4 regions of the Halomonas sp. ATBC28 genome follow, and region 2 is predicted to be linked to each of the others. Evidence: predicted binding sites of a transcription regulator. Region 2 holds the regulator's gene; each other region holds the start of a gene.
What was found. The regulator PhoB, encoded in region 2, activates phosphate uptake and scavenging genes when phosphate is short. The targets are predictions, from matches to a motif close to TGTCATANNNNTGTCANA.
Positions count from the first base shown of each region.

Region 1: the regulator PhoB is predicted to act here: its motif matches at 5,997-6,014, upstream of hexR (transcriptional regulator HexR).
Region 3: the regulator PhoB is predicted to act here: its motif matches at 1,426-1,443, upstream of phnD (phosphate/phosphite/phosphonate ABC transporter substrate-binding protein).
Region 4: the regulator PhoB is predicted to act here: its motif matches at 2,623-2,640, upstream of E0L35_RS13695 (PstS family phosphate ABC transporter substrate-binding protein).

Region 1 is NZ_VCQL01000002.1:336,567-344,163, reverse strand. It holds gene E0L35_RS03615 (phosphate ABC transporter substrate-binding protein) at 1-721, opposite strand, end outside; gene E0L35_RS03610 (acyl-CoA thioesterase) at 930-1,346, shown strand; gene E0L35_RS03605 (TRAP transporter substrate-binding protein) at 1,426-2,520, opposite strand; gene uvrD (DNA helicase II) at 2,652-4,850, opposite strand; gene hexR (transcriptional regulator HexR) at 4,928-5,782, opposite strand; gene E0L35_RS03590 (hypothetical protein) at 6,110-6,325, shown strand; gene E0L35_RS03585 (sodium-dependent transporter) at 6,359-7,597, opposite strand, start outside.
Region 2 is NZ_VCQL01000014.1:146-7,742, forward strand. It holds gene E0L35_RS16105 (hypothetical protein) at 357-671, opposite strand; gene phoR (phosphate regulon sensor histidine kinase PhoR) at 983-2,269, opposite strand; gene phoB (phosphate regulon transcriptional regulator PhoB) at 2,272-2,961, opposite strand; gene ubiA (4-hydroxybenzoate octaprenyltransferase) at 3,087-3,977, opposite strand; gene E0L35_RS16125 (chorismate lyase) at 4,013-4,588, opposite strand; gene E0L35_RS16130 (FAD-dependent oxidoreductase) at 4,726-5,916, shown strand; gene E0L35_RS16135 (HU family DNA-binding protein) at 6,025-6,297, shown strand; gene E0L35_RS16140 (hypothetical protein) at 6,297-6,653, shown strand; gene E0L35_RS16145 (LysR family transcriptional regulator) at 6,732-7,597, shown strand, end outside.
Region 3 is NZ_VCQL01000007.1:208,855-216,451, forward strand. It holds gene E0L35_RS10400 (bifunctional diguanylate cyclase/phosphodiesterase) at 1-1,363, shown strand, start outside; gene phnD (phosphate/phosphite/phosphonate ABC transporter substrate-binding protein) at 1,478-2,443, shown strand; gene phnC (phosphonate ABC transporter ATP-binding protein) at 2,521-3,381, shown strand; gene phnE (phosphonate ABC transporter, permease protein PhnE) at 3,378-4,196, shown strand; gene phnE (phosphonate ABC transporter, permease protein PhnE) at 4,258-5,073, shown strand; gene E0L35_RS10425 (histidine phosphatase family protein) at 5,123-5,752, shown strand; gene E0L35_RS10430 (C40 family peptidase) at 5,818-6,330, shown strand; gene E0L35_RS10435 (methyl-accepting chemotaxis protein) at 6,574-7,597, shown strand, end outside.
Region 4 is NZ_VCQL01000010.1:203,831-211,427, reverse strand. It holds gene pstA (phosphate ABC transporter permease PstA) at 1-184, opposite strand, end outside; gene pstC (phosphate ABC transporter permease subunit PstC) at 203-1,453, opposite strand; gene E0L35_RS13695 (PstS family phosphate ABC transporter substrate-binding protein) at 1,549-2,562, opposite strand; gene E0L35_RS13690 (sulfite exporter TauE/SafE family protein) at 2,693-3,424, opposite strand; gene E0L35_RS13685 (multidrug effflux MFS transporter) at 3,484-4,671, opposite strand; gene E0L35_RS13680 (STAS domain-containing protein) at 4,812-5,330, opposite strand; gene E0L35_RS13675 (SpoIIE family protein phosphatase) at 5,320-6,513, opposite strand; gene E0L35_RS13670 (VacJ family lipoprotein) at 6,522-7,346, opposite strand; gene E0L35_RS13665 (beta-ketoacyl-ACP synthase III) at 7,389-7,597, opposite strand, start outside.

The DNA of each region.
Region 1 (7,597 bases), on a different contig from region 2:
ACAGCGGGTAGTCACCGCTCTGTATAGCCGCTTCATCGGGCGGTATCGCAATGCCATCATCGTTATACAGGCTCAATGCATGCACGGCTGGGGTGAGGTGGTTAAACCCCGCATAGCCCATCGCATTGGCAGATTCGCCAACGGCCGCGACCACCGCCGATGAGCCGGGGTGCTCACTAATGTCGTTACGAAAAAGACCGCCACATAACGCCCGCTGTTGAAATAGCCCATGGGTACCCGAGGCAAGGTTACGCCCATGCAGCGCAATGCTACCAAATGACCAGTCACGGGTTGCCGATAGCTGCTCCCAGCGCCTGATCGGCGTTTCACCACCGCAGGCCAGCGAGGTTGAGAAGATCGCATCAACCTGCTGGCGGGTCAGAGCGCGCAAGGGGTTATGGCGGTGTACGACTACAATCAGTGCGTCACGGGCGACTTTTAATTCCAGCGGTGGATAGCCATAGCGCTCAATAAAGTTATCACGCTCTTCGCTGGTCATCGGACGAGACATCGGGCCAAGCCGGGTGGTGCCAGCCATCAGCGCCGTGGGCGCACTGGCTGAACCACTTGCTTGAAACTGCAGCTTTACGTCAGGATAGCGGGTGGTGAGGGTTTCACCCCAGCGCAGCATTAGCCCCGCCATAGTGTCGGAGCCCACCGCGCCCAAGGTGCCGCTAATAACTGTTGGCTGCTGCCCCCAGGTCAGGGGCGTTATCAGCATCAGTATAAACGCCACTCCGCTCAATACGGTGCGACGGACGGCGGAAGTTAACCTCCGATTAATGCAAAGAGTCGTCAAACGAGTATTCAAACGAGCGTCCTCTTATGGTTAACTAAATTCATTCCTTTGTGTTGCGATGCAGCAACACGCATAAACAACGTGCCACTCTGCAACGTTTACAACAATAAACTGACTAAGCGACTAACTCATGACTCTTCTGGAAACCGATTTGGATGACGTACCGGCCCCTCAAGGGCAGCTTACTTTAAAACTACTGGCTTCCCGCCAAGATACCAATTTTTATGGTGATATACCCGGTGGATGGCTGGTCAATCAAATGGACCAGGCGGCTGAGCTGGCGGCCGGTCGTGAAGCGGGTGGTCGCACGGCGACCGTGGCGATTGAAGCCATGGACTTTTTAAGCCCGGTGCGCGTTGGCTCAATGGTCAGCGTTTACACCCAAGTGCAAGAAATTGGTCATAGCTCGATCAAGATTGATGTGGAGGTCTGGGTGCGTCCTCCCCATGGGCAACGCATAGAGGAGCGCCAAAAAGTTACCGAGGCGCGCTTTGTGATGGTTGCGCTGGACGATAATGGGCGCATCCGAGCAGTACATAGCGACTAGCTCACTTCAACTTGAAATAGCAAAAGGGCGCTTAGGGCGCCCTTTTGTCGTGCTTATCGTTTATTTGTCTAGCGGCTCATTAACCGTCGACGTTATCGCGGTTCTTGAGGTAGGCGTATTCACCCACATCGCTGAACGGGCGCAGCAGCTTCTGGAAAGCCGAATAAGACTCGTAAACACGGCGAGACTCTTCGTCGCTGTCGACCTGGCGCTGGATGGCTTCCAGTGAAGAGGTGTGAAGCGCTGCCATTACGTCGTCAGGGAAAGTACGTAGCTGAACGCCATGCTCATCGACCAGAGTTTCCAGTGCTTGCGCGTTGCGGAAGGCAAATTCGCTGATCATGGCCAGGTTAGACGCCCGCGCCGCTTCGCGGATCACGTCCTGCAGGTCTTCTGGCAGGGAGTTCCAGGCATCCAGGTTGATCGTCCCTTCCAGTACCGCAGAGGGCTCGTTCCACGCCGAGGTGTAGTAGTAGTCAGCCACCTGATGCAGGCCGAATGCCATATCGTTATACGGCCCCACCCAGTCAGCGGCATCCAGCGCGCCGGTTTGCAGCGAGGTGAAAATTTCTGAGCCTGGCATAGTAACCGTACTGACGCCGATGCCGTTCATCGCCTCACCCGCCAGGCCCGGCAGGCGAAGTTTCAGCCCCTGCATGTCGTCGAGTGAGTTGATCTCTTTCTTGAACCAGCCCGCCATCTGCGTGCCGGTATTGCCCACGGCAAACGGCTTCAGATTGTGATTGGCGTAGATCTCATCCCAAAGCTCCTGACCGCCACCATGGTACAACCAGGCATTCATTTCGGTAGTCGTCATACCGAAGGGTACGGCGGTAAAGAACTGCGAGGCAGCTACTTTGCCGCGCCAGTAGTAAGAGGCAGAGTGGCCCATTTCAGCGGTACCAGCCGCTACCGCATCGAAGACTTCCAGGGCCGGTACCAGTTCACCCGCGCCGTGGACGCGGATCTGCATGCGGCCGTTGGAAAGCTGTTCTACCCGGCGGGCGAAATCATTCGCACCAGTACCCAGGGCAGGGAAGTTTTTCGGCCACGAGGTGACCATGTCCCAGGTGAAGGTTTCTTGAGCGCGAGCACTTGAGGTGGTTACGAAGGGGGCGGCAACGGCCCCGGCGACGCCAAGGCTGGCAGTTTTGAGGAAGTGACGGCGTTGCATGGTGAGCAAAACTCCGGAGATTATAGGATTTTTTTGTCAGCGCGCACAAAGGCGCAATGTCCGTTCGCCAGTATGCGCTAAGCGGGTTTTAATCGGCAAGCTATTGCACTCAACGCCACGCGCGTAGCGGCTTAAAGCGGCGTTAGCTTAGCAAAACCGAGCACTAGCCATTTCACCCCTTCGCCTTCAAAGCTGACCTGTACCCGGGCGCGGGCACCTTCGCCTTCCGCGTTAAGGATAATCCCTTCACCGAACACCGGGTGCTCAACGCCTTGCCCAACATGTAAAGCGGGTAAATCACCACTGCTCTCGACGCTTTGCTGGGCAAAGGAGGTGCGCGATGCGGTCACCGGGCGGGAAATATGCCCGCGCAGGCGAACTTCTTCCAGCAGGTGCGGCGGTAGCTCGCGCAAGAAGCGGGATGGGCGTGGAAATACCTCTTTGCCGTGTAGGCGGCGGGTTTCGGCGTGGGTCAGGTAGAGCTTCTGCATGGCGCGAGTGACGCCGACGTAACACAGCCGGCGCTCCTCTTCGAGCCTACCCGGCTCTTCCAGGGACATCTTGTGCGGGAAGAGTCCCTCTTCGACCCCAGCAATAAACACCACGGGAAACTCCAGGCCTTTGGCGGAGTGCAGTGTCATTAACTGTACGCTGTCTTCAAACTCTTCGGCTTCGTGGTCGCCAGCGTTAAGGGCGGCTTCTGAGAGAAACGCTTCTAGCGCCGCCATGCCTTCGCCCGCTTCGGGGGCTTCAAAGACATCGCCTTGGATAAAGGCGCGGGCAGCGTTAACCAGCTCTTCCAGGTTCTCGACCCGTGCCTGGCCTTTCTCGCCGCGTTCACTTTTGTGATGCTCTATCAAACCGGTATGAACGGTAACGTGATCGATGATCTCGTGCAGCGCCATACCAGAAGCATCGTTATCGAGCTGTTCAATCAGGTTGGCGAAGGTTTGTACGGCATTGGCCGCGCGACCTTTCAAGGTATCGTCGTTAATCGCATCGTGGAGTGCCTGCCACAGCTGAATGCCTTGTTCACGAGCGCGCAGGCGGACAATCTCGACCGTGCGCGTGCCGATGCCGCGGGTGGGTACGTTAATCACCCGCTCTAGCGAGGCGTCGTCATCGCGGTTGAGCATCAGGCGCAGGTAGGCCAGGGCATTCTTGATTTCCAGGCGCTCGTAGAAGCGGTGACCGCCATAAATACGGTAGGGCATGCCTTGGCGAATCAGCGTCTCTTCCATCAGCCGCGACTGGGCGTTTGAGCGGTAGAGAATGGCGATATCGCGGCGGTTAAAGCCTTCGTCGACCTTTTCTTTGATGGTGTCAACGATATAGCGCGCTTCTTCCAGGTCGTTAAACCCGGCGTAGATCGAGATCGGCTCGCCTTCGATGCCGTCGGTCCAGAGGTTTTTACCCATCCGCTCGCTGTTATGGCTGATCAGCGTATTGGCGGCTTCCAGAATCGCGCTGGTGGAGCGATAGTTCTGCTCTAGACGCACGGTATGGGTTTGCGGGAATTCCTGCTCAAAGCGGCTGATATTCTCCACCTTGGCGCCGCGCCAGCCGTAGATCGACTGGTCGTCATCACCGACGGCGGTCATTGGCGTTTTCATGCCGGTGAGCAGTTTTAGCCAGGCGTATTGCAGGGTATTGGTATCCTGAAACTCATCAACCAGCACGTGACCAAAGCGCTCCTGGTAGTGATTTAACAGCGCTGGGTTATCGCGCAGTAGCTCCAGGCTGCGCAGCAGCAACTCGCCGAAATCGACCAGACCGCCGCGCTCACAGGTGAGCTGGTAGCGCTCGTAGAGCTCAACCATCTGGCCCATGTAGGCATCGCCATCCACATTGACCTGGTGCGGGCGCAGTCCCTCCTCTTTGCAGCCGGAGATAAAGTGCTGCACTTGGCGGGGCGGGTAGCGTTCGTCGTCGATGGCGTAATCTTTCAGCAGCCGTTTGACCAGGCGTAACTGATCGTCGGAGTCGATGATTTGAAAGTGTTGCGGCAGCTTGGCGTCCTGCCAGTGGGTGCGCAGCAGGCGGTGGGCGATGGAGTGAAAGGTGCCTACCCATACATGGCGCATCGAGATGCTCAGCAGCGCCTCGAGGCGGGTGCGCATCTCCTTGGCGGCTTTATTGGTAAAGGTGACCGCCAGCAGCGCGTAGGGTGAAAGCCCTTCGGCCTGCATCAGCCAAGCAATGCGATGAACCAGCACGCGGGTTTTGCCCGAGCCTGCGCCTGCGAGCACCAACAGATTACCTTGGGGGGCGCTCACTGCTTCGCGCTGGGCGGAGTTGAGCTGATCGAGAATCGCCGTGACGTCGTCCATAGTAGCCGCTGCCGGATCAAAAAATAGGCGGCTAGTCTAGCACAGCCAGCAAACTGGCTGTGTATACAGGTTAACGATTAGGACTCTTCAGGAAAGCGCAGCGTGTTGAGGCTCTTTTTAACGGCTTTAAGCTGTTCGGCGAGTTTTGGGCCGCGGGTTTTAGCGACCCCGACCGCGAGCACATCAATCAGCACCAGATGCGCTATACGCGAGCTAAGGGGGGTATAGATTTCGGTGTCTTCATGAACATCGATATACAGTGGCAGGCTGACCTCCTCGGCGAGCGGTGAGCCGCTGGGGCATAGCCCAATCACTGTGGCACCAGCTTCACGGGCGAGCCGCACGCTGGCAACCAGCGCTTTGGTGCGACCCGTTTGCGAAATGGCCACCACCACGTCGCCATCGTTTAAGGTTACTGCCGACATATTCTGCATATGCGGGTCGGCGTAAGCCGAAGTGGAGATCTGCAGCCGGAAAAACTTGTGCTGGGCATCAAAGGCCACGGCTCCGGAAGCCCCAAAGCCATAGAACTCGACCCGGTTGGCCATCGCTAGCGCATTAACCGCTCGGCCCAGGGCGTCGTTATCCAGCCGGTCACGCACAGAGAGCAGCGTACCCACGGTCGAGTCGAAGATGCTATGGGAAAATTCAGCGACCGAGTCGCTATCGTTCATGGAGAACTGCGCGAACTGACTGCCGCTGGCCAGCATTTGCGCCAGCTGTAGCTTGAAGTCCTGAAAGCCATTGCACCCCAGCGCACGGCAAAAGCGCACCACGGTGGGTTCGCTAACGGTGGCTTCGGTGGCCAGATCCACAATTCGCATGTGGATGACCTCTTCGGGGTTGCGCAGTACAAACCGCGCCACTTTTTGCTCGGAGCGTCGAAAGTGCTCCATGCGGCGTCTCATTTCATCGAACAGGGCGCGACTCACGTTCAGCTCCTTGGGTGCTCAACCAACAGATATTCAACAGTACGTCAATATACGGTCGTTTGAAACGGCCGTTTCTGTCTGTCTGTTCATTGTTATGCTTTGCGTACATTCAATGCTGATGTTCACAGTATGCCTCAATGAGTGGATAGGGCCACTAACTATCGGGCCGTGTTTCGTCAGCGTTTAAAGGTCGTTAGCCAGTTTTTTTAAGATTGGTCATCATTTTGTCAAGTAGGTTATAGTAATAATTGAAGTGCCGCACTGCATCATAACAGTCGTCACGGATGCAGGTGGACGAAGGCATATTCATCTGGAGGAACGTCGATTATGAGAAACGTCGAACGAATCACCTCGGTTAAAAGCGAATTGCTCGACATTTTTATGAGTTTGCAAGTGGATGAGCATGCTCAGCGCCAGCGAAGTGCTGCCCAGCGTAGCTTGAGAGCGCGCCGTGGTATTGAGCTGCACAGGGAGTTCCAAAAATTATCGCGGGATATCGCCCCCTTGCCCGACGAAGATCGGCAAGAGAGCGAATTGCACTGAGGTTAGCAAACAGCAGGGAAGTGACGGCTTACCTTAAATAAGCCCTGTCACGAACACCGCAATAACGCCAGCGGGCGCTACATAGCGCGCGATGATATTCCATACGCTTTTACCGGTCGCTGAAAGTTCAAGCTCAGCTTCGACACTTTTGCGATCCAGGCACCAAGCGGCGAAGAGAATCGCGCCTAGCCCGGTTAGTGGCAGCATTATTTTGCTGGTCAGCGTATCCAGCAGATCGAACACGCCCAGCCCAAACATGAGCGGTTCGCTCCATACGTTGAACGATAGCAGCGCCGCAATGCCGAGCAACCAAGCCCCCACGCCGGCCACAACAGTTGCCATGACACGGCTGAGCGGCGTGCGCTCTTCAATAAACTCAACTACGGGCTCAAGCAGTGAAATCGCCGAAGTCAGCGCCGCAAACGTAAGCAGCAAGAAGAACATCAAGCCTAGGATCAAGCCACCATCCATATTGCCAAATGCTAGCGGCAGAGTGACGAAAATCAGCCCAGGGCCCGAAGCGACATCCAGATTATTAGCAAACACGATCGGGAAGATAGCTAAACCCGCGCCTAAAGCGATGACGGTATCCATGATGATGACCGTGCGGGCGGTTTGCAGCAGATCGATCTCTTTGTCCAAATAAGAGCCGTAAGCCATCATGATGCCCATACCCAGTGAGAGGGTGAAGAAGGCGTGGCCCAAGGCGGCTAGCACGGTTTCTGCTGTGAGCTTGCTCCAGTCCGGGTTGAACATATACGTCAACGCCTCGCCAAAGTGGCCGGTTGTCATGCCATAACCGATCAGCACGACCAGCAGTAGTGCGAGGACTGGCATCAGAATGCGTACAGCGCCTTCAAGGCCTTTGGTAACGCCGCGGGCGACAATCCCAATGACCAGCAGCATAAACACGGAGTGGCCCAGCAGCAGCAACCCAGGGTTACTCAACATGCCATTAAATAGCGCGCCAATGCCATCGGCATCTTGACCGCTAAAAGCACCGCTCACCGAGTTGACGGTGTAGTAGAGCGACCAGCCGCCAATCACGCTGTAAAACGACAAAATCAAGAAGGCCCCGACAATGCCGCTAATGCCCACGATGGCCCAGGCTTTGGGCTTTTTCGCCGTGCGCGCTAGCTCTGACATGGTGCTGGCGGGGTTCTTCTGGCCGCGCCGCCCCAATAGCCACTCAGAGACAAGAATGGGCAAGCCGATCAGCGCGATACAGAGCAAATACACAAATACGAAAGCAGCGCCGCCGCTTTCACCCAC
Region 2 (7,597 bases):
CTACGGCATCAATTCATAAAAAACAAGACATGGCATTGGATAGAGAGGCGCAAAGAAAGATCGGCGGAAAAGATAGGGGAGAAAGTAGCGGGGGGATAAGCGAGATAAAAAGTAGGCAGCAAAAATTAGGCCCCGCATTGCGGGGCCCGATATCAGAATTGGCTATAGGTAATAACTAACGCTAGCTTCCACTCCTTGTGCGGGGCTCCAACCTTGGAATTAACCCTGACTAGTGTTCTGATTGCCTACTGATTCATCCGTGAATCTTAAAAGCATTCTTGCTTTTGTAACATCCTGTTAATCGCTTATTCATTCTCTGAAAAAGCTTTTAATGATATCTAAAAGGTCATTGATAATTAGCTACCGCCATTTTCTTCTACAAGCTCATCCTTGTCATACTCAGCATCGTCTGAGTGACTGCTTGATTGCGGATCCATGTCGCTGGCACCATCACCTTCGTCATGGGTTAAATCGTCAGTCATGTCTGTTGTATCACTGCCAGTTGAACTACCGGTACCTTGGGAATCCATCGGTTGCTCGTCAGCGGTAATACCTTGGTTTTCGCCAATCGCCGAATTTTCATCAGTTTGTGCAAAAGCTAATGGGCTTGCCATCAGACCAAAAGATACACCTAAAATGCCAGCTTTCTTGAGAAAATCCTTGGACGTCATATCCTACCTCCGATCGCTGTTTAGTACCGCTTAATGAAGAAAGAAAGGCTTACTGAGAAGCCAGCAATTCCTGCGGTCATCTTCCTTCAATCTGTACTCTGCAGAAGGCATGCCAAAAAACTGAAGAATATAAATAAAAACAACAAAATCAAACTCTTACTTAAAAATAAGTTATGCCAAAAAGGCATCAACTGAGTCACGACACAACGCTTTGAGCTGTGTAAAAATGGCACATGGGTAAAGCTTTACCAACCTTGCATGCCAATATTGCACATTGTTACAAATATTATGCGATGGAATGACTTGCTAAATTAAACAAGACGCGAGGGGGGGAAGGCGCAGCGAAACAACGCACCCTTGCCGGGAAGGGACTCAATTTGTAGTTGCGCATCGTGGCGCAACAGCACGTGCTTAACGATCGCCAAGCCTAAACCTGTGCCGCCAGTCGCAGTGCTGCGCCCCTTATCAACACGGTAAAAGCGTTCTGTTAGTCGGGGAATATGAACGGGATCAATCCCTTCACCGTTATCTTCCACATCGATATAGCCGCCACCAGTAGCGCTAGCTTTCCAGCGCAGGGTGATTTGGCTGCCAGCAGGCGTGTAGCGAACCGCATTAAAGGCAAGGTTAGAGACGGCGCTGCGAATCTCCTGTTCACTGCCTAACAGTCGGGCATCGCTCTCAAGGGCGACGGTAATGGTATGACGTTGATGCGATAGGGCCAGCGCATCATCACAAACGCTTTGCAGTAAAGGCTCGAGTGGCAGTGGATGATGATCTTGGCCGCCCTGGTCAATTTCCAAACGCGAGAGCAGCAATAAATCGTTGACCAGATTCTGCATCCGCTGGGTCTGTTCCTGCATTTGCTGAATACTACGTCCCAAGCGCGGCGGAAGCTGGTCGGAGATATCACTGTAGGTTTCCAAATAGCCGGAGAGAACGGTCAGCGGCGTACGTAACTCATGGGAAACGTTGGCGACAAAGTCGCGCCGCATCTGCTCAAGACGATGCAAGCGGGTGATATCGCGAGCCATCACTAAGCGTTCGTCGTCACCGTAGAGGGTAATTTGATACTGCAGGATTCGCCGTTCATCAATCGGTGAGGTGAGCGTTAACGGCTCACTGTAGTTACGCGAATTAAAATAGCTGATAAAGCCCGGGTCGCGCAGTAGGTTGGTAATGTGTTGACCACGATCATGGGCGGTTTGTAGCCCCAGCATGGCGGTGGCGGCGCTGTTCCACCATTCCAAATCACCGTGGCGATCAAGCATGACCACGCTATCACGCATTGCTTCAGACGACTCTTGAATACGTGCCAAAGTAGCCCGCAGACGGCTTTGGGTGATGCGCTGACTTTTTTGATAGCGGTATAAACGATCGAATAGCTCGCCCCACATCCCGCGAGCGGCAGGCGGTTCATCGTTAGGGTGGAGGGTGAGCCACAAATAGAGTTCGCGTAACTGTCGTAAGTGGTAAAACAGGCATCCCGCAAGCCCTGCTGCGAGCCCCAGCCCAGCCGAGCCCAACAGCCAGCCCAAGCAAGTGCCCAGCGTGGCCAGCCACGCTATTCGCCACAGCTCACGACTCCATAAACGCACATTTACACCCGTGCAGAGAAACGGTAACCGGTACCCCGAACCGTTTGGATCAGGTTTTGATGCACGTCGCCCAGCGCTTTACGCAAGCGGCGGATATGCACATCGACCGTGCGCTCTTCAACGTAAACATTGCCGCCCCACACTTGGTCAAGCAGCTGGCTACGTGTGTAAGCGCGCTCTTGGTGAGTCATAAAAAACTGCAGCAAACGGTACTCGGTGGGGCCCATTTCCAGCGCTTTGCCGTGGGCACTTACCCGGTGGCTCACCGGATCAAGCAGCAGGCCGTTAATCTCAATCGGGTCTTCAACGCCACGTGGCGTCGCACGGCGCAGCACCGCTTTTAGCCGTGCCACCAATTCCCGGGGTGAAAAAGGCTTGGTGATATAGTCATCGGCACCGGCTTCAAGCCCTTGAATTTTATTATCCTCTTCGCCTTTCGCGGTGAGCATAATAATCGGGATTTCAGCGGTGGTTTCTTCACGCTTTAGGCGTCTCGCCAGCTCAATACCGCTAGTGCCGGGCATCATCCAGTCCAGCAGCAGTAAATCGGGTTGGTGGTCGACCACCATGGCATGGGCATCCTGGGCGTTATCCGCTTCGAGCACGCGATAGTCAGCCATTTCCAGCGCTACCGCGATCATCTCGCGAATCGACGCCTCATCATCGACAATCAGAACGGTCTTGGCGGTCATACCAGAGCCTCACGGTATTCAAAGAAACTAGTTCAAAGAAAAACAGTTCAAAGATAAACAGATCAATGACATGTCAGTGACGATAACACCATGACTTGATGACAATTACATGACAATCGCCTCGATCAGCCAGCCGCAGGCCACCAACTTAGCGCGATACCGGCAAAAATCAGCAGTCCCGACCAGTGATTATTGAGAAACGCCTGGAAGCAGGCATCCCGCTCCTGGTCGCGAATTAAGCGCTGCTGATGCAGAAAAGTCGCTGCCATTGCCGCTAGCCCTAACCAGAAGAAACCACCTAAACCAACCCACCAGCCTACCCAAGCCAGCAATCCCAGGGTGGCTAGCTGGAGTAAGCCGATAATCAAACGATCCGCATTTCCAAACAGCACGGCCGTCGATTTAATGCCAATTTTTAAATCGTCGTCGCGATCGACCATGGCGTACTGGGTATCGTAGACCACTGTCCAGCACACATTAGCGCAGAATAGCAGCCATGCTTCCAGCGGCACGTGGCCGAGCACGGCGCCAAAAGCCATCGGAATTGCCCAGGAAAAAGCCGCGCCCAGCACCACCTGAGGAAAGTGGGTATAGCGCTTCATAAACGGATAAATAATCGCCAGCAGCACCCCGCCCAGCGAGAGCAGCACCGTAAACCAGTTGGTCAGTAATACCAGAATAAACGCAGCGGCCACCAGGGCGATAAACAGCAGTTGAGCTTCGGTTTCGCTGATACGGCCCGTCGCTAGCGGACGTTGTTTTGTGCGTTTCACATGCCCATCGAAGTGGCGATCCGCATAGTCATTGACCACGCAGCCCGCAGCGCGCATCACATAAACGCCGGCCACAAAAATCAGCAGCACATTTCGCCCTGGTACACCTTCCGCAGCCACCCATAATGCCCACAGCGTCGGCCACATCAAAAGCCATGTGCCTATCGGCCGATTCAAGCGCATCAGCTGTAAAAAATCTGCCACGCGAGCCCATCCCTTCGGCCGCAACAGTGAACGATCCATGCTTACCTCACGAAGAATAAGATGCAGGCGCTAGCCTAGCGCGAAGGCAGGCCAAGATCATCCGCCATCGCCGCCAAAAAATACTCTTGCACTAATAACGACAGACTGCCGTGCTTACAGCCGTGATAAAAAACAGAGCGCCTTCCCCAAGCACAGCCTTCCTGTATGCCGTTGACGCTAGCAAACTGGGGGGAATGCGTCGTTACTTCCAATGGCCCACGCACTAAACCCGGCTGGCGAAATAGCCAACTACCTAGCGAGCGCTCGCCCAGGCACTCTAGCCGTTGGCCCTTTACCTGAGAGAGCGGGGCGACCGAGCGCGCCACCACCCATGGCGTTCCATCTAAGCACAGCGCCACTTCCCGCAGCCAGGCGTAACGCTTGGCACCAATGCCCAGCGCCTGAGCCTCATCCTGGCGCGGCCAACCAACCCCCTGGCGCAACAGTCGTACTCGAAACGGCTTCTCGCCACCTGCGACCATTAAGTGGGCGGTTAACGAGTCGGTGGAGGCAACCCACTGCCACCAGGAAGCACTCATCGCCGGGCGCGCCGCATCAATCGGGCGCCAGCGGGAAAATAGAGGAGTTTGCCGAAAAGCAGCAGCCGTCACCGAGTTCTCCAGGGCAATTAACGGGTTGGCTAGTGTAACATGAGCACTGAAAGGCTTTTGTTTCAGCGACTTTTTTAACGACTCGGTTTAGCGCTTCTTTTTTCGCAACCTTATTTAGCAACTTTTTTGGTGTCTGCATGCCCGCCACCCAAACACAGAAAACCTCTTCGCACGCTGCGCTGGTGATTATTGGCACTGGAATGGCAGGGGTTGGCCTTGCCCGGGCGTTGCGCCGATTGGGCGACCAACGCTCAATCACGCTGGTGAGCGCCGACAGCGGCGATGATTACAGCAAGCCATTGCTCTCCACCGGCTTCGCCAAGGGCCTGGTGCCCGAACAATTAGCCCAGCGCAGCGCTACTGACCTGGGCGAAGAGCTAAATGCCCAAATGGTTATCCACACCCAGGTAACCGCACTGGATGTGGATAACCAAACAATTCTGCTCGAAGGCGGCATGGTGCTCGGCTACGACACACTGGTACTGGCCACTGGCGCTGCACCACGGGTGCCCTTCAGCATTGAACCCAGCGTAGCCCCACACTGCTTTACCATTAACGACCTGGATGACTACCGCCGCTTTCACACGGCGCTAGGCCAGGGCCCTGCACGGGTGGCGATTGTTGGCGCGGGGCTGGTCGGCTGTGAATTTGCCAACGACCTCCACGCTGGCGGCCATCGTGTCAGCCTCATTGCCCCAGAAGGAACCCTACTTCCTCGCTTGCTGCCACCGCCCTTAGGGAACGCCCTAGGCGATGCCTTTAGCGAAGCAGGTATCCATCTTCACCTTGCACGTTCGATTGATTCGATAGCGGCCGAAAGCGGCGAAGATATCGTATTACGTCTGGATAACGGCGACGCTGTCAGCGCCGATCTCGTGTTGATGGCAACCGGCCTTGCACCTCGCACAGCACTTGCCGAATCGGCTGGTTTAAACGTATCACCTGGCGGTATAGTCGTTGACCGCCAGTTGCGTACATCGCACTCCAATATCCACGCCCTAGGCGATGCAGCCTGCGTAGACGGTGTTAATGCCATGTACGTGCAGCCACTACAAGCCAGCGTTAAGGCGCTGGCGGCAACCCTTTCAGGCGCGCCTACGCCGGTTAGCTTCGGTGCTTGGCCGGTAGTGGTTAAAACGCCGCTGCTACCAGTGGTGGCCTACCCGCCAACGAACACGCCTGAGCACTGGCGAATTGAAGGCGAAGGCGGTGATATCAGTGCCTTGGCTGAAAATAAAGACGGTCGTTTGATTGGTTTTGCGTTGACAGGCGGCTGCGTGAGAAGGAAAGTGGAGCTTTCCAGAGCAGCACCTGCACTGCTAGGCTGATTTTCGTCGCGTTCACGACTAGGCTAGAGAAGCTAACCTAATCGGCTACGCACCCAACAACATGCATTTGTTTGATGTTTGATTTCTTTTAAAAAGGGGAGATTCCTTATGCGCAAACCTGAACTCGCTGCAGCCATCGCTGAAAGTGCCGACCTATCCAAAGATAAAGCTGGCCAAGTGCTGAACGTTATTCTGGATGAGATCACCAACAGCGTTGCTAAGGGCGAAGATGTCGCTTTGATTGGTTTTGGTACCTTCACGGTACGTGAGCGCGCAGCACGTACCGGCAAAAATCCGCAAACCGGTGCCCCGCTGCAGATTCCGGCCAGCAAAAACGTTGCCTTTAAGCCAGGCAAAGGACTTAAGGACGCCGTTTCTTAATGAAGCTCAAGCTGACGCTGTGGCTACTGGGCGTACTGCTCAAACGTGCCCTGCGCCGCAAGCCGCGCTTTCGTGAACAGTTAGAACGCATGCGCGGCCTGGACTGGGGGATTGCCACGGAAGATCTAAGTATTGCCCGCCACTACCGGATGACACCGAAAAGTATCAGTACCGGCAAAGGGCTGCCTGTGGACTTAGATCTTGAGCTACGCTTCCGTGATCAGAATACCGCCTTGAAAGTGCTCAAAAAGCCAACACAGCAGGCCTTTCTCGACGGCATGATAAACGGCGACGTGCGCTTAGTGGGTGATTCCGCCGATATGAATAAGCTGCAAAAACTACTCAAGTATTTGTAGCGGTTTACGATTGGCATAGGGTAACGGCTTAGATTAAATAAATTTAGGCTGAACAAGGTAGAGGTATAAAAGCTATCGATGGACATACCTCATCAACGCCTCGTTTACTTTCGCGTTACCCTTGAGTCTGGCTCCGTGCGCCGCGCAGCGGCGCGCTTGGATATTGCTCCCTCGGCGGTAAGCCGGCAAATTGCTTTGCTGGAAGAAGCCTTGGGAGCGACGCTTATGGAGCGTCAGCGCGACGGCATTTCGCCTACTCCGGTAGGCGAAATGCTGCTTGAGTACTGCGAGCGCCGCGGCGCCCTTGATGAAGGGTTTATTGCGTCACTTGAATCCTACCAACGCATGGAAACCGGCAAGATATCGCTTACCGTCGGAGAAGGGTTTGTCAGTGACCTAGTAGCCTCCCCACTGCATGAATTTACCCAACGCTATGCGGGCATTCAGCTCGATATCCATACCGCAGGCACCTCGGGCATTATTGACGCTGTTGTCGGCGATCACAGTCATATCGGCTTGATGTTCCATGAGCGTACCCATCCCCAGCTGCGTTTCTGGTCATCTACTCCTCAGCCACTCATGGCCATTCTGCCGCCCGACCACCCGTTAACCAGCCAAACGGCGCCGCTCACGCTTACCCAGCTTAGCGACCAGCCCATGGCCATGTGGGACACTACCCATGGGGTGCGTCAAATGGTTGACCAAGCCTTTCAGCAGTCGCGTATAGCCCCGCGCATGGCGATGAATACCAACTCAATGGTGATTCTGGCCCAATATGTGCGCAGCGGTATGGGGATTACACTGCTACCCGCCTTTGCCGTCGCCCACGATTTAGAGCTCGGCACGTTAGTGGCGCGCCCGGTAGATAATCCGCTTTTTCAGCGCTCCCAGGCCCACATGGTCACGCGGGTAGGCCGCCAACAGCCCAAGGCCAGCATTCTGCT
Region 3 (7,597 bases), on a different contig from region 2:
CGACTACGAGCTAATGCGCCAAGCGGTGGATCACTACCGCACTATGGGCTTTCAAGTCGCACTGGATGATCTCGGTGCAGGGCACTCAAGCCTGCGTCACTGGTCAGAGCTGCGCCCCGATTTCGTTAAACTCGACCGACACTTTATCTCCGGCATTGACCAGGATCCTGCCAAGCGAGAGTTCCTGCGTTCGATTCTCGATGTGGCGCGTAGCCTGGACTGCCAAGTGATCGCCGAAGGGGTGGAGACCGCTGCTGAGCATCTTTGCTTGTGGGAACTCGACCGTGGGCTCGCACTACTACAAGGCTTCTATTTCGCCCGACCCAACCAGCAGCCGCCTTTAGAACTCAATATGGTGCTGCCAGCGAGCACCCAATTAAAAAGCCCTGCGGGTCGCACCACGCGCTCGATTTTACGGGCTACCGATGCCATAACGACGGATTGCGCAGTGCCGTATATCTCCGAGCGATTTCGCCAACAACCCAGCTTGCGCTGCGTGGCCGTGCTGGAGAATGGTAAGCCCGTGGCGGTGGTGCGACGCAACTCGTTTTTAACTCTATTTACCAACCCCTATAGCCATTCGCTTTATGCCAAGCGCCGTGTGCTGGACGTTGCTGATGCACGCATGCTGGTGGCCGAAGCGGATACTCCGCTTGAGATTTTGAGTCAGAAGTTGACCGACAGCCGGGATATTGAGCAAGAGGACTTTGTCATCGTTAACGCTAACGGAGACTACCTGGGGATGGGCAATATCGTTGACCTTTTGCGTGAGATTACCGCGATTCAGGTGCGCCAAGCGCGGCATGCCAACCCGCTCACCGGCCTGCCGGGTAATATCCTGATCAATGAAACACTGGCGGCTTATTTGGCCTCCGGGCATGGGTTTGCTGCGGCCTATGTTGACTTGGATAACTTTAAAGCCTTTAACGATGCCTATGGCTACGCCCGAGGTGACCACATCATCATTTCGCTATCGCGGCTGCTGCAAGCACAGGTAGAGAATGCCGGGGGCTTTATTGGCCATATTGGCGGCGATGATTTTATGATGTTGCTGCCGCTTGAGTACTGGGAAAGTGTTTGCCAGCAAATTCTGCACTCATTCGAGGTGATGGCACCGGGCTTCTATGAAGAGGCTGATCGCCTTCAGGGCGGGATTTACATCGAAAACCGTCAAAATAGAATGACGTTTTTTCCCTTTGTGAGCGTCTCGATTGCGGTAAAACCCATCCATGATACGACTACCTGCCAATCGCTGGATATCGCAGGCGAGCTTTCTGAGCTGAAGCATCAGGCGAAAAAAATTCCCGGTAACAGCCTGTTTGTAGAGCGCCGCGGTCACGAGGCTTTTCAAACTGCAGATTAACTGTCCTTCGCCAAAACGTCACGAAGCGGTCATATAAGTGCCCCATTTTTGTCATCTGGAGTCGTCAGGATGTTGTCATCTTTTAATAACTCTACAGAACGCTACAGGTGACCCATGCAGACATTATCCCTCTCCCGCACGTTAATCAGTGCCGCCGTTGCCAGTGCCTTCGCCTTGGTCGCAGTGAACGCCTCTGCGGATCTTTCATCGCGCTATGTGGATAACGATGGCGATATGGTCGCCGATGTCCCCAGCGATGAGTCTCAGTGGGTAGATCCGGATACTTTAGTGTTTGCCTACACGCCGGTTGAAGACCCCGCGGTTTACGCGGATGTCTGGTCTGACTTTCTGGATCACCTGAGCGAAGCTACGGGCAAAAAAGTCCAGTTCTTCCCGGTGCAGTCCAATGCTGCCCAGCAGGAAGCGCTGCGCGCTGGCCGTCTCCACGTAGCCGGTTTCAATACCGGTGGCGTCCCGGTCGCGGTTAACTGCGGTGGTTTCCGCCCCTTCGCCATGATGGCCGCGGAAGATGGCAGTTTTGGCTATGAGATGGAGATTATCACCTACCCAGGAAGCGGCATTGAAGCCGTTGAAGACTTGCAGGGTCGCCAACTAGCGTTTACCTCAGAAACCTCTAACTCTGGCTTCCGCGCCCCCTCTGCGCTGCTGCGCTCTGAGTACGGTATGGAAGCGGGGGAAGATTTTGAGACCGCTTTCTCTGGTTCTCACGACAACTCCATTCTCGGCGTGGTCAACGAAGACTACGACGCGGCGGCGATTGCTAACTCCGTGGGCAAGCGGATGATTTCCCGCGGTGTAGTTAACGAAGGTGATTACGAAATTATCTACACCTCACAAACCTTTCCCACCACCGCTTACGGGCTGGCGAATAACCTGAACCCGGAACTTGCCGAGAAGATTCAGGATGCGTTCTTCAGCTACGACTGGGAAGGCACGGCCCTCGAGTCAGAATTCGCCAACTCCGGCGAAGCGCAGTTTATTCCGATTACTTATCAGGATAACTGGGCGGTTATTCGCACTATCGCTGACGCCAACGGCGTGACCTACGACTGCGATTAATCTTTAAACAGTACCCCAATACGATCGGCCAGGAGGGCAACCTTCTGGCCGAACCGCTATGTAGATGAGGCACTTCCATGTTGACACTCACCGGCGTTGGTAAACGTTACCCTACCGGGGATCGAGCGCTGACGGATATTGAACTCACGCTGCCCAAAGGCCAAGTGATGGCGCTGATTGGACCATCTGGCGCGGGTAAAAGCACACTGATTCGCTGTGTGAACCGGTTGGTTGAGCCTACTCAGGGCAGCATTCGCCTGGACGGCACGGAACTGACGAAGCTCTCGGGACATAAGCTGCGTCATGCCCGCCGCTCCATGGGAATGATTTTTCAAGAGTATGCGTTAGTAGACCGCCTAACCGTGATGGAAAACGTGCTTTCAGGTCAGCTCGGTTACGTGGGCTTTTGGCGCAGCTTCCTGCGCCGCTACCCGCAGGAGGCTGTGATTGAAGCCTTCCGTCTATTGGAGCGAGTGGGGTTGCCGCATGCCATCGATAAACGTGCCGATGCCCTGTCTGGCGGCCAGCGCCAGCGGGTGGGTATCGCCAGGGCGCTCCTGCAAAGTCCTAAGCTGTTGCTGGTGGATGAACCCACCGCCAGCCTTGACCCAAAAACTTCGCGCCAAATCATGCGTTTGATTCGTGAGCTGTGCGCAGAGCGCGAACTGGCGGCGATCATCAATATTCACGACGTAGCGCTGGCCCAGCAATTTGCTGACCGCATTGTCGGCCTGCGGGCGGGTGAAATCGTCTTTGATGGCCTTCCCAGCGACCTCACCAGCGAGATCCTCACCACGATTTACGGTGAAGAGGACTGGGACACCACGCCTGAACCAATGGACGATGAAGTCAGCGGCGATGAGGCGACTAACACTGCTCCGATTAATCCTCCCTACGCGCGGGTGATGTCGTCAATCGAAGCGGGGGCAGCACGATGAGCGAGCATGCACGCCAGCAGGCGGCGCAGCACGGTCAGTGGCGGCGACTACCGCTAATTGACAGTCCCCGCTTGCGCTGGGGGCTCGCCATTGGTGCAGTGGTGTATCTGTCTTTAGCGCTTGCCTCGGTTGAGGTGAACTGGGAGCGGGTGGCGGAAGGCGCAGGCCGTGCGGTTAATTTTTTAGGCGCCTTTATGCAGCCCGACTTTGTCAGCCGCTACGACGATATCGTCGCGGGATTGCTGGAAAGTTTGACCATGACGCTCACCTCCACGGTACTGGGTGTGCTGCTGGCGATCCCCGTGGGTTTAGGGGCAGCGCGTAACATTTCACCACTGCCGATCTACTTTGTGTGCCGCGCGATTATCGCCGTTTCGCGCACGTTCCAGGAGATCATCATCGCGATTCTGTTTGTGGTGATGTTCGGCTTCGGGCCCTTTGCGGGCATGATTACTCTGGCCTTCGCGACGATTGGCTTTATGGCCAAGCTACTGGCGGAAGATATTGAAGATTTGGATTGGCGGCAGGTAGAAGCGGTACGCGCCACGGGCGCCAGTTGGTGGCAAACCATGAACCACGCCGTGCAGCCCCAGGTCATGCCGCGTTTGATCGGGCTCTCCATGTACCGTTTGGATATCAACTTCCGTGAGTCCTCGGTGATTGGCATTGTCGGCGCAGGCGGTATTGGCGCCACGCTGAATACCTCGCTGAGCCGCTATGAGTACGACACCTCCGCGGCGATTCTGCTGATTATCATCGCCATCGTGCTGCTGTGCGAGTACAGCTCAAGCCATGTCCGCCGCTGGACTCAGTAAACGCTGATTCAGTAACTGCTGGATCCGTAAGTTCTGGCCCCTTAATTTGTCGAGAGTTTAAATGCCTGTTTCCACTACACCCCAGGGTCAGCCGGTTTGGCGGCGGCGCACCACCCGCGCTCAATGGTTGCAGTACCTGGCTTGGCTGGCGGGTGTCAGCCTATTTCTGCTCTGCTGGAAGATGATTTCCGACAACACCATGTGGGTGTTTGTGGAAGATGCCGGCCGCCAGGGAGCAGATTTGATCAGCCGCATGACCCCTCCCGAATGGAGCTACGCCAATGTGCTCTGGAAGCCCATGTGGGACACCATCAATATCGCCACTTTGGGCACCGCGTTAGGGATTATGATGGCGTTTCCGGTGGCATTTTTAGCCGCCCGTAACACGACGCCGCATCCGCTGGTGCGCAGTTTGGCGCTGATGGTGATCGTTTCATCGCGCTCCATTAACTCGCTGATTTGGGCGATGCTACTGGTCACCATTCTTGGCCCCGGCGTACTGGCGGGGATTATTGCCATTGCCCTGCGCTCCATCGGCTTTGTGGGCAAGCTGCTTTACGAAGCGATTGAAGAGATCCATCCCACGCCCGTTGAGGCGATTAGCGCTACCGGCGCGAGTCGACTGCAGGTGATGAACTACGGCGTGCTGCCCCAGGTGATGCCCGCGTTCGCGGGGATTAGCGTTTACCGCTGGGACATTAATATCCGTGAGTCGACGGTGTTGGGCTTGGTCGGGGCAGGTGGTATTGGTCTGCAGTTGAATGCCTCGATCAATAGCCTCGCCTGGGATCAAGTTAGCGTCATCTTTATTATGATTTTCGCTACCGTGCTGGTGTCGGAGTGGATTTCCGCACGTGTGCGTCACGCGATTATCTAGTAATTGGTTTCCTAATCTACAAACTGCCTAGGTCGGCGAGGTTACCCCTATGCGCTTTCCTGAAGCCGAACAAACAACGATAGATTTACTGCGCCACGGCGAGCCGGTGGGCGGGCGTATGCTCCGCGGCTCCACCGACCATCCGCTGAGTGAAACCGGCTGGCAGCAGGTGACCGATGCAGTCATGAGGCAAACGGTCGACGGGCATTTGCCCTACGATGCGATCGTTACCTCGCCGTTAACACGCTGCCGTGAATTCGCCTTATGGCTGGGCGAGGAGTTTGATCTGCCCGTTCAGGTGGAAGACGATTTCGCCGAGTTGCATTTGGGGCAGTGGGAGGGCAAAACCCACGCCCAGGTGTTTGCCGAAGAGGGCACCGAGCGAATGAGTGCCTTTTGGTTCGATCCTGCCGCGGTGTCGCCGCCCGGTGGCGAAACCCTGCAAGCCTTTGACGCGCGATTAGCCGAGGCCTGGCAGCAGCTGTTAAGTAACCCGCCTGGCAAGCATGTGCTGGTAGTGGCGCATCTGTTTGTCTGCAATGGCCTGCTGCGCCAGGTGATCGAGCAGCCGCTTTCGCGGGTACTGGCAATGGATTTACCCTACGCGGCAATGAGCCGGGTGCGGCATGAACGCCATGCGCTGGGTGAAACCAGCTTTGTCGAGTGGATTGGCCGCTAACCATTGGCGGCTAGGCATGCTTTGCGCCATCATGAAAGCATGTTGATTTATTGGAGCGGCTGCCCATGCTACTGGTTCGCCTGTGGCCTCTACCTTGCGGGTTGGCACCTTCTGGAAGGTGGCTGCTTACCTGCCTGTTACTACTGGCACTAGCGGGTTGTGCCAGCCGCGATCTTACCCCCATTGAGGCGCCTCCTAACCGCGCAGGACTCTCTATGGAGCGTGCGCTGATTCTCTCCCATGCTCAGCAGGCCATTGGCACACCGTATCGTTTTGGGGGAAATACGCCCGATGGTCTGGACTGCTCTGGCTTAGTGGAAATGACCTACCGGGCGGCGGGTATTCGTGTTCCGCGTTCCGCCGATGAACAGTTTCGTGCCTTGCCACAGGTGAAAAAACCACGCCCTGGTGATCTGCTTTTCTTTGGCGACCGTCGCAAAGCGACCCACGTAGGAATTTATCGTGGCAACGGCCAAATGATTCATGCACCTGGTAAGGGCCGTGCAGTAGTCAGCGTGCCGTTAGAGATCGATTACTGGCAGGCGCGCTTTTTGGGTGCCGCCAGTCCAGCGCCTTAAGGGGCGCTCAACTCAGCCGCTTGGTAGGCCGGAAAATCCGTCAGACTTTATGACTTGAATCAATATAGAGTTCCTCACACGCCCTATACTCGCGCCGCTTGTCGTTATTTCATCCCCTAAAATTAATCATATTTTACTAAACGGCAAAGTGCGGCAGACTTAGCTAAACGCGTCAGCTGATGCGGACAACAATAATTGAGCACGCCGCTTACCCCAACGACGCTATATATTTGAGGCTAAGCTATGAAAACTATCGTTAACCGCATGTCGATGCGGTTTAAATTTGCCTGTGTGTTGGTGCTCCCCTTGCTTGCCCTGGCTTGGTTTGCTGCGCAAGGCATTATGGAACGGCGCGCGACGGTGCAGGAGTTCGATCGTCTGCACGCCTTAACCCAACTGGCCCAACGTGCCGGTGACGCCGTGCACCAAATGCAGCTTGAACGGGGTATGACCGCTGGTTTTTTGGGCAGCGAAGGCGAAGCATTTGGCAACCGACTACGTGAGCAGCGACCCAACACCGACGCCGCTGTGCAGGCTTTCCAAACTCAGCGTGATGCCTTGGATTCAGCGCTGTTAACGCCTGCTGCCCAGCAACGACTCAACGAAATCGACGCCCAGTGGCAGCGCCAGGCAGCCTTGCGCAAACGTGTCGATGACCTGGATATGGCGATGGGCGATGCGTTAAGCCACTACACTGGCATCAACGGCCAACTAATGGCCTTTGTGGGTACGCTGTCGCATCTCACCAGCGAAGGGGGTATTGCTCGCCAGCTAAGTGCCTACTACCAACTGCTGGAAGCCAAAGATTTAGCGGGGATTGAGCGGGCTCTGCTTTCCAATGCCTTCGCCAGCGACGGCATGCCCGACGCTACGTTACGCCGTTTCTTGTCCTTGCTGGGCGAGGAACAGGCATTCTTGACAAGCTTCCGCCTGTTGGCTGGAGATGAAAGCCGCGACCAGCTTGACCAGGCATTGAGCGGTGCAGAGATCGAGCGTCTCTTGGCTCGGCGCGAATTGGCGATCAGTCAAGCGCAAGCCGGCGGTTATGGTGTCGACCCGGAACAGTGGTTTGAGTGGCAAACGGTGAAAATTGCCCGCCTTAAAGCGTTAGAGGATAGCGTGGCAGATACAGTGGTGGCCCAGACTGTCGCGCTGCGTGAGTCGGCCCAACAGGCACTTTGGCAGTATGCGGTAATTGCGCTCGTGGCCAGCTTGATGGCGATTGTCGCTGCCGTATTGATCGTACGCGTCATTACCCAGTCGCTTA
Region 4 (7,597 bases), on a different contig from region 2:
TAATCTCGGTTTGTATATAGGCCTGCTGGAAAGCGGGTAGACCTTTACTCAGCATATCGGCAAAAAACAGCACCAGAAAAAGGCCCGCGAGACCTAACGATCCCATGGTTATCCATTTAAGGCGGGTAGACTTTCGGTGACGCCGCTTAAGCTGCTGGCTGATTTCGTCAAAAGAGTGGCTCATCGAAACAGTTCCTCGGCGTTACAGGTTATTCACGCGGTATTTTTCACGGAAACGACGGATCATCAATACTGACACCAAGTTGAGTGCGAGTGTGATCACGAAGAGCACGAGTCCAAGGGCAAAAGCTGATAATGTTTCGGCACTTTCAAACTCTTGGTCGCCGGTGAGCGCCGCCACGATACGCACAGTCACCGTGGTCATATCTTCCAGCGGATTAGCGGTTAAATTAGGCCGCATACCCGCCGCCATAACCACGATCATGGTTTCACCCATGGCACGAGACATACCCAAGAGCGACGCTGAGATAATCCCCGGCATGGCAGCGGGCACTACCACATCACGAATCGTTTCCCCTTTGGTCATACCGAGTGCCAGCGACCCCTGGCGCATGCTATCGGGCACCGAATTGATCACATCATCAGATAGCGATGAGATAAACGGAATGATCATAATGCCCATCACAATGCCGGGTGCCAGCGCATTGTTATAAGACGCATCGAGCCCCAGAAAACCGGCAATATTGACAATGATCGGCGCCACGGTGATGGCGGCAAAAAAGCCATAAACGACGGTAGGAATACCTGCCAATACTTCTAACACCGGCTTGGCGACGGTACGCACTTTGCGCGGTGCAAATTCAGACATATAAATCGCTGAAAGCAAACCGATAGGCACCGCCACCAGCATAGCGATGGCGGTAATCATAAAGGTGCCAGCAAACAGCGGTACCGAGCCAAACTCAGCGCCGCTACCATCACCGCGACCCGCGGATGCTAAAAAGCTCGCGCCTGGATTCCAAGTGGTGCCGGTGATGAACTCCCAGAAGCTGTGCATTTGGAAAAAGCGCAGCGCCTCGGAAATAATCGAAATTAAAATACCAAAGGTCGTCAAAATGGAGATTAACGCTGCCCCAGCCAGGGTCATGCGAATGACCCGCTCAATGGCTTGACGGGCATGAAAATCGGGTTTTACTTGATTAAGACTCACCAGTAGCCCGATGGCTGCTATCACTAAGCTCGCCGCCAGCAGATAAAGCGTAGGAATGTCGGCGCCCATTAGAAGCAAAACGAAAGCGCCCAAGGCACTCACTACCACGGCTGGCCCGGCGGTGGAGAGTACTGTAAACCAAGCGTATTGGTCAGGCTGGGCGAACATCGCCGTACCCGCGCTACGTAACCGAGTGGCTTTTGAACGGCCAGCAAAAAAAGCCAGCAGCCCCAGCAGCAATAATGCACTGCAAAAAATCAGAAGAAGCTGGTTGGTCTGCATCGCATCTCTCTCACGTGGTCACCGGTTAAGAAACCTATCAACAATAACGGGTCGGCAGCTTGCGCTGCCGACCACTTTTAATCTGACCTACCAACTTACTTAAGAACGTCTGCTGTCATTGAAGTGCGATCTGCAACAGCCTGGCGCCACTCTTCGCGCTCTCCTTCTGGCAGAACGATCAAGCCGATATCACGCAAGTAGCCATCATCGCCAATCATCATTTCGCTCATAAACATATCGACGTAATCGTACATCGGCGGGACGTCTTCAGCGTGCTGGTTCTTCACGTAGAACCACAGTGAACGCGCGATAGGATAGTCACCGGAGCTGATCGCCTCAGCCTCAGGATCGACGCCATCAATGCTGGCGGCGCTGATCGTGTCAGTATTCTCTTCAAGGAAAGAGTAGCCGAAGATACCAAAGGCACCGGTGTCTTCTGAAAGGCGCTGAACGATCAGGTTGTCGTTTTCACCGGCATCGATGTAAACACCGTCAGAACGAATATCGGTGTAGCCTTCATCGCCGTAAACATCCATACCCTCAGACGCAGATTCCATTACCAGCTCTTCAAAAGCATCGCGGGTACCCGAAGTTGTCGGCGGCCCATAAATGGAGATTTCACGGTCTGGCAGCGAAGAATCGATCTCGCTCCAGTTGGTGTAGGGGTTTTCAACTAACTCGCCATCAACTGGCACCATGGCAGCTACCGCCATGAAGATCTGTTCGCGGGTTAAAGCAATGTCATCGTTTTCGCTTGATTGACCCAATACGATGCCGTCAGAACCGATTTTAGCCTCGGTGATATCGGTAACGCCGTTCTCTTCACAACGCTCGAACTCAGACACTTTCATGCGACGAGAAGCGTTAGTAATGTCGGGTGTGCCTTCACCAACACCATTACAGAACAGACGCAAACCGCCGCCCGAACCAGTCGATTCAATAACAGGCGTCGGGTTACCAGTAGTCGCACCGAACTCTTCCGTTACGTAGCTGGCAAACGGGTAAACGGTACTGGAACCAACGATTCGGATTTGATCACGGGCTTGAGCAACACCGGCAACGCTCATTACAGCAGCCGCGATAACGGTGGTTTTTAGAATACGGTTCATGCGAAATACTCCTGTTCATGTAGGGATCTGGCCTTCGCAAGGCATACCTTGCACTGGTTCCATGACAACTTCATGACAGCGAGCAAAACGTAGAAAATTTTTCGTTACATAGAGGCAACCAAGCCTTACATCACCACAAAAGTCCTAGCGCCGCGAGGGTGCATAACGCCAGCGAGGCACCTTGCAGCATGCGTCGGTCTAAACGGTGGGCTACGGTATCTGCCAAGGCGTTACCTATTAATACTGCAGGTAGGAAGGTAAGCGCGACCTGGAAATGCCAAAGCTGAATCTGGTCAGCCAAGGCAAGGGTGATTAAGGTCAATAGAGAGGTCAAAATGAAAAAGGCGGCTAGATTGCCGCGCACACGATCAGTGGGTAAGCCGTGCATCAGCAACACGATGGGTGGGCCACCAATAGCCGCAACGGTGCCAAAAATGCCAGAGAGCACCCCAGCGCCAAACAGCGTTATTCGGTTTACCGGCAACTGAAAGCGGCACAAGGTGACGAGTACCGCAAACAGGACGATGACCGCAATCAGCTTTTCTAACACAAACATGGGGGCGGCGAGTAGCAGCCAAATACCCAGCGCATTGCCGGGAAGGCGCCCCACTAGCGCCATGCCAATGGAATCCAGGCGCACCTCGTGCCAGTAATGACGCACCATCATCAGGGAGACGGTAAATCCGAACAGTACCAGAGTGACCGGCACCAGACGAGGCACTAGCATCAACAGTAGCGGTGCGCCAATAATGGCCAAACCAAAGCCGGTAGCGCGCTGCACAAAAGCACCCATTAACAGTACGGCGGAGCAAGCTAACCAAGTGCTCATCGGCATATTGACCCAAGCCAGCATGCTATCCATTCAAACTATCCATATGCTCTATCCATACGCCCTGTCCACACGCCCTATCTATTTGAAAACTATTCATCCGCAGCAGGTGCTTTAGTCAGTTTGCGCACACCGATATTGCCTAGCAACGCAGCGCCCAGCATGGTGAGTACCATGGGCCAAAGATGTTCTACCTCGAACAGCCCTACCATCACTCCCGCGAGGGCGCCGCAGGTAAACTGGATCCCGCCCAGTAGCGCCGTTGCCGTGGCGCTGATATGGCCAAAATGATCCAGTAACGACGAGATCGCGTTGGGCGTGATCAGGCCGATCATACCGGTAAACAGCATAATCAACGGCACCACGATCACTAGCGACGCGATGTCCAGGGCGGTCACCGCTACCAACCCAAGCGCGGCCACCAGCTGTATAAGCAACCCTAAACGCAAATTCTGCTGAGGAGTGCGCTTGCGGAGCAGATGAATATTGACCCGATTAGAGAGCGCAATAACGACAACGTTGACCCCAAACACTAGCGGATAAGTGCCGGGCGAGAGGCCAAAATAGTCGAGATAGAGAAACGGCGAAGCGGTCACGAAGGCAAACAGGCCCGCAAAGGAAGCCGCTACCGCACATATATAGCCCATGCCTTCACGATGCTTAAGCACGCTGGCGTAGTTGCGTATTACTTGCCGTGGTGAAGCTGCAGGCAGCGACATATCGCGGGTTTCAGGTAACCGCGTTCCTAGCAGCCAGAGCAAAAAGCCTGCGTAAACGGCTAAGAACACAAAAATCAGCCACCAGCCGGCCACGTGCAGTAGCAAGCTGCCCACTGCAGGTGCCACCAGCGGCGCCAGCATCATAATCATCGCCATGGTAGACATCACTTTGGCGGCCTCGCGCCCGCTAAAGCAGTCGCGTACAATCGCCGCCGAATTGACCACGCAGGCCCCGCCTCCCAACGCTTGAATAAACCGCCAAGCCAGCAGCGTGGGCAAACTGTCCGCCATCGTAATAGCAAGACTTGCCAGCATAAACACCACCAGTCCGCCCAGCAGCACAGGCTTTCTACCCATCCGATCCGAAAGCGGCCCAAAGCATAGCTGGCCCAATGCAAAGCCGAACAGGAATACGCTGATGGAGAGTTCAGTACGGTGAATACTGGCGCCGATGCTTTCAGCAATGATACCCATGGCAGGCAAATAAGCGTCGATAGCAAAGGGCGCCAGCGCCGTATTGGCAGCAACCAACAGTGCTACCCGGCGAGGATTAAGATCCATGGGTCTCCTTAAGGCGATAATGTACGCACTGGAATAGATAGGCCGCTAATCATAGCTGATTTTAAGGCCTTTGTCGGGATTGGAGACTATCGGTAGATAGCCCTTGGAAGAGGCCAGGGGCTTATCAAGGAGAGGGGAGCTTAGTGGTGCGTAGTGGCGTCTTGCGACTCAAGCATGTCAACCAGTGGCTGAAACTGCTCACGGTTATGCTCGTTCATATGCATTAAAATACGGTGGGCTTCCAGGATGCGATCGCGCAGTCCCTCTTCGTCTGCCGGCTCTTGGGGCAGCTCTTCAAGCTCATTGTTGAGCGTACTCGTCTGTTGTAGCGGTGCTTCCATCAGCGTGAAGAAACGCGCAAAGCCCATCACGTCCAACATCTGCCGTACATCAGGATTATCGACAATAATCGTAGGCGGCTGCTCCAGGCGCCCTTTCACCGCCATCGCGACCTTGGCCAAAAAACCAAGCGCCGTCGAATCGACATTGGTGGCTTCACGCAGGTCAATCAATACGGCACGCAACCCCGGCGTCTCGGCAAGACGCTGGGCTTGAGTATCCAGCGTGGCGCAGAGCGTCAAACGCACATCACCACACAGTTTTAGAATAAAAACACCAGAATCGAACGCCGCTTTAATGCGGCCCTCTTCAATCAGCATGACCAAATCCGCTCACCATCATGATTGTTAGATCATCGGGTAAAGCATCGCGCTCTTGGTTGGCATCAAACTCTGCATCCCCTTCGGCAAGGAGTGCATTCGTTTCTGCTAGCCGGTCGCGCAACTGCTCAAGCGTTACACTCTCGCTTACTAATTGCTCAAGCTCCTTGAGCCGCGTGTCGAGCGTTTTACCCGGCAAGCATTCCAATACTCCATCTGAGCAGAGCCATAGACGAAATTTATTCGGCAATGCACAACTCAGCGAAGGATACTCCACATCGGGGAAAAGGCCTACCGGCATTCCCTCGCCTTCTAAACGGCGTAGCTCTCCCTCTGCTGCCAACAGGGGCATGGGAAGCTGTGCGCCGAGCGAATAGTGAAGAGTATGCGCCTCGTGGTCAATAACACCGACAAATAAGGTGGCATGTTTACCAATATCGGTGCCCTGCAGCTCGCGGTTCATCGCCTTTAACCAATCAGGCGGCAGATTTTCCGGATGCTGGCCATCCCACTCACTCAGCCAGCGGTTGCATAAATATTTGAGCAGCACGGTAACAAATGCCGACGAGGCGCCATGCCCCGATACATCGGCGAAATAGAAGGCACTGTAGCGCTCGTTATAGCGTTGGTAATCGAGAAAATCACCAGACAAATAGAGCGAAGGGGCAAATACGTAGTCGTAATACACCCCGTTAATCACCTTGGGCCGCAGCGGCAACAAACGCCGCTGGATATGCCCTCCGCTCTGCTGATCCATCCGCAGCAGCGCGAGGTGGGTCTCTAGGCTCTCGTTTAACTCCGCCAGACGCGCATGGTCACGCTCGCGCTCCAGCGCCAAATCGTTGAGCTTAATGGCCTTACGGATCATTCGTCGCAACAGCTCGGCGTGTCGCAGCGGATGGACAATATAGTCCACCAACCCCACATCAATCGCTTTGATCAAGTCGGCGTCCTGACGCGAGTCACTGACTACCAGTGTCGGTAGGCGTCGCGTTAGGTGTGTCCATTGCTGCCGCGGAACTGCCCGAGCATGGGCAACAATGAGCGCCGTGTCAGCGGGCAAATGCGCGATATCCTCAGCGGCAAACACCCACATGCCATCGCAGGTAATCGCTTCAGCCAGCGCATCACGTTCACGACCAGGTTCGTCGATCACCGCGATCAACTGCTTAGAATGATCCATCATAAGCCTCAATCGGTGACTTCGTTGTCACCAAAGTCACTATCATCCTGACCGCTGTCATCAAAATCGCTGTCATCAAAGTCGAAGGTTTCGCTGGCAAAGGGGTCATCACCCAATTCTCCATCGCTCACCTCAAAGTGGCGGTTCTGCAAGTAAGCGTCACGAATAAAACGGTAGCGATCACCACGAATTAATTCTTCCTGGTCAAGCAAACCCGCTCGAATATCGATCGCTTTGAGTGCGGTAAGGCCTACTCGAACAATATCGTCTTCTGCATAATTAACGGGGTTCGTTGCCATATTCGCGGGCATACCGGTGGTATCCCGCAGCGTGCTGGGGCCAAAGAAAGGCAGCACCAGATAACGCGAATCTTCCCACCCCCACACCGCTAACGTTTGGCCAAAATCTTCTTCATCCGCAGTAATTTCCATTAGGGTGGCATAATCTAACAGTCCGCCAATGCCTACCGTGGAGTTAATTAAAAAACGTGACGTGGCGAGGCCCGCGTTTGACGGTTTGCCCTGCAGCACGCTGTTAAGCGCAGTACGCACTTCACCTAAGTTGGAGAAAAAATTACCTACGCCCGTTTCTACCGGGTCGGGGGTAATAGCACGATAGCCTGTTGCCACCGGCTTGAGCGCGTAGCGATCCAACACATCGTTAAACGCAAACACTTTGCGGTTAAAGCCTTCCCAAGGGTCTTCGGGAGCAGTATTTTCCGCCATTTGCGTACTGGCACAGCCTCCGGTTGCGAGTAACGTCACCAGTAGTAGTGGCAACCCTTTGCTACGCAGCGAAAGCGCAGGCTGCGCGTTATTAAACCACTGCCACATGACATTTTCCTTTTTCAATTCCCCTGCACCTTATACAGACATCTACAAACGACGAATAACCACACTGCCCGCGCTATAACCCGCTCCAAAGGAGCAAATCACGCCAATATCGCCCTCCACAAGCTCCTCGCGATGGAGGTGAAAGGCGATGATAGAACCCGCTGAACTGGTGTTGGCGTAACGATCCAAAATAATCGGCGCCTGTGTTTCACTCGGGTCATAGCCCAATACCTTGCGGGCAATCAAATCGT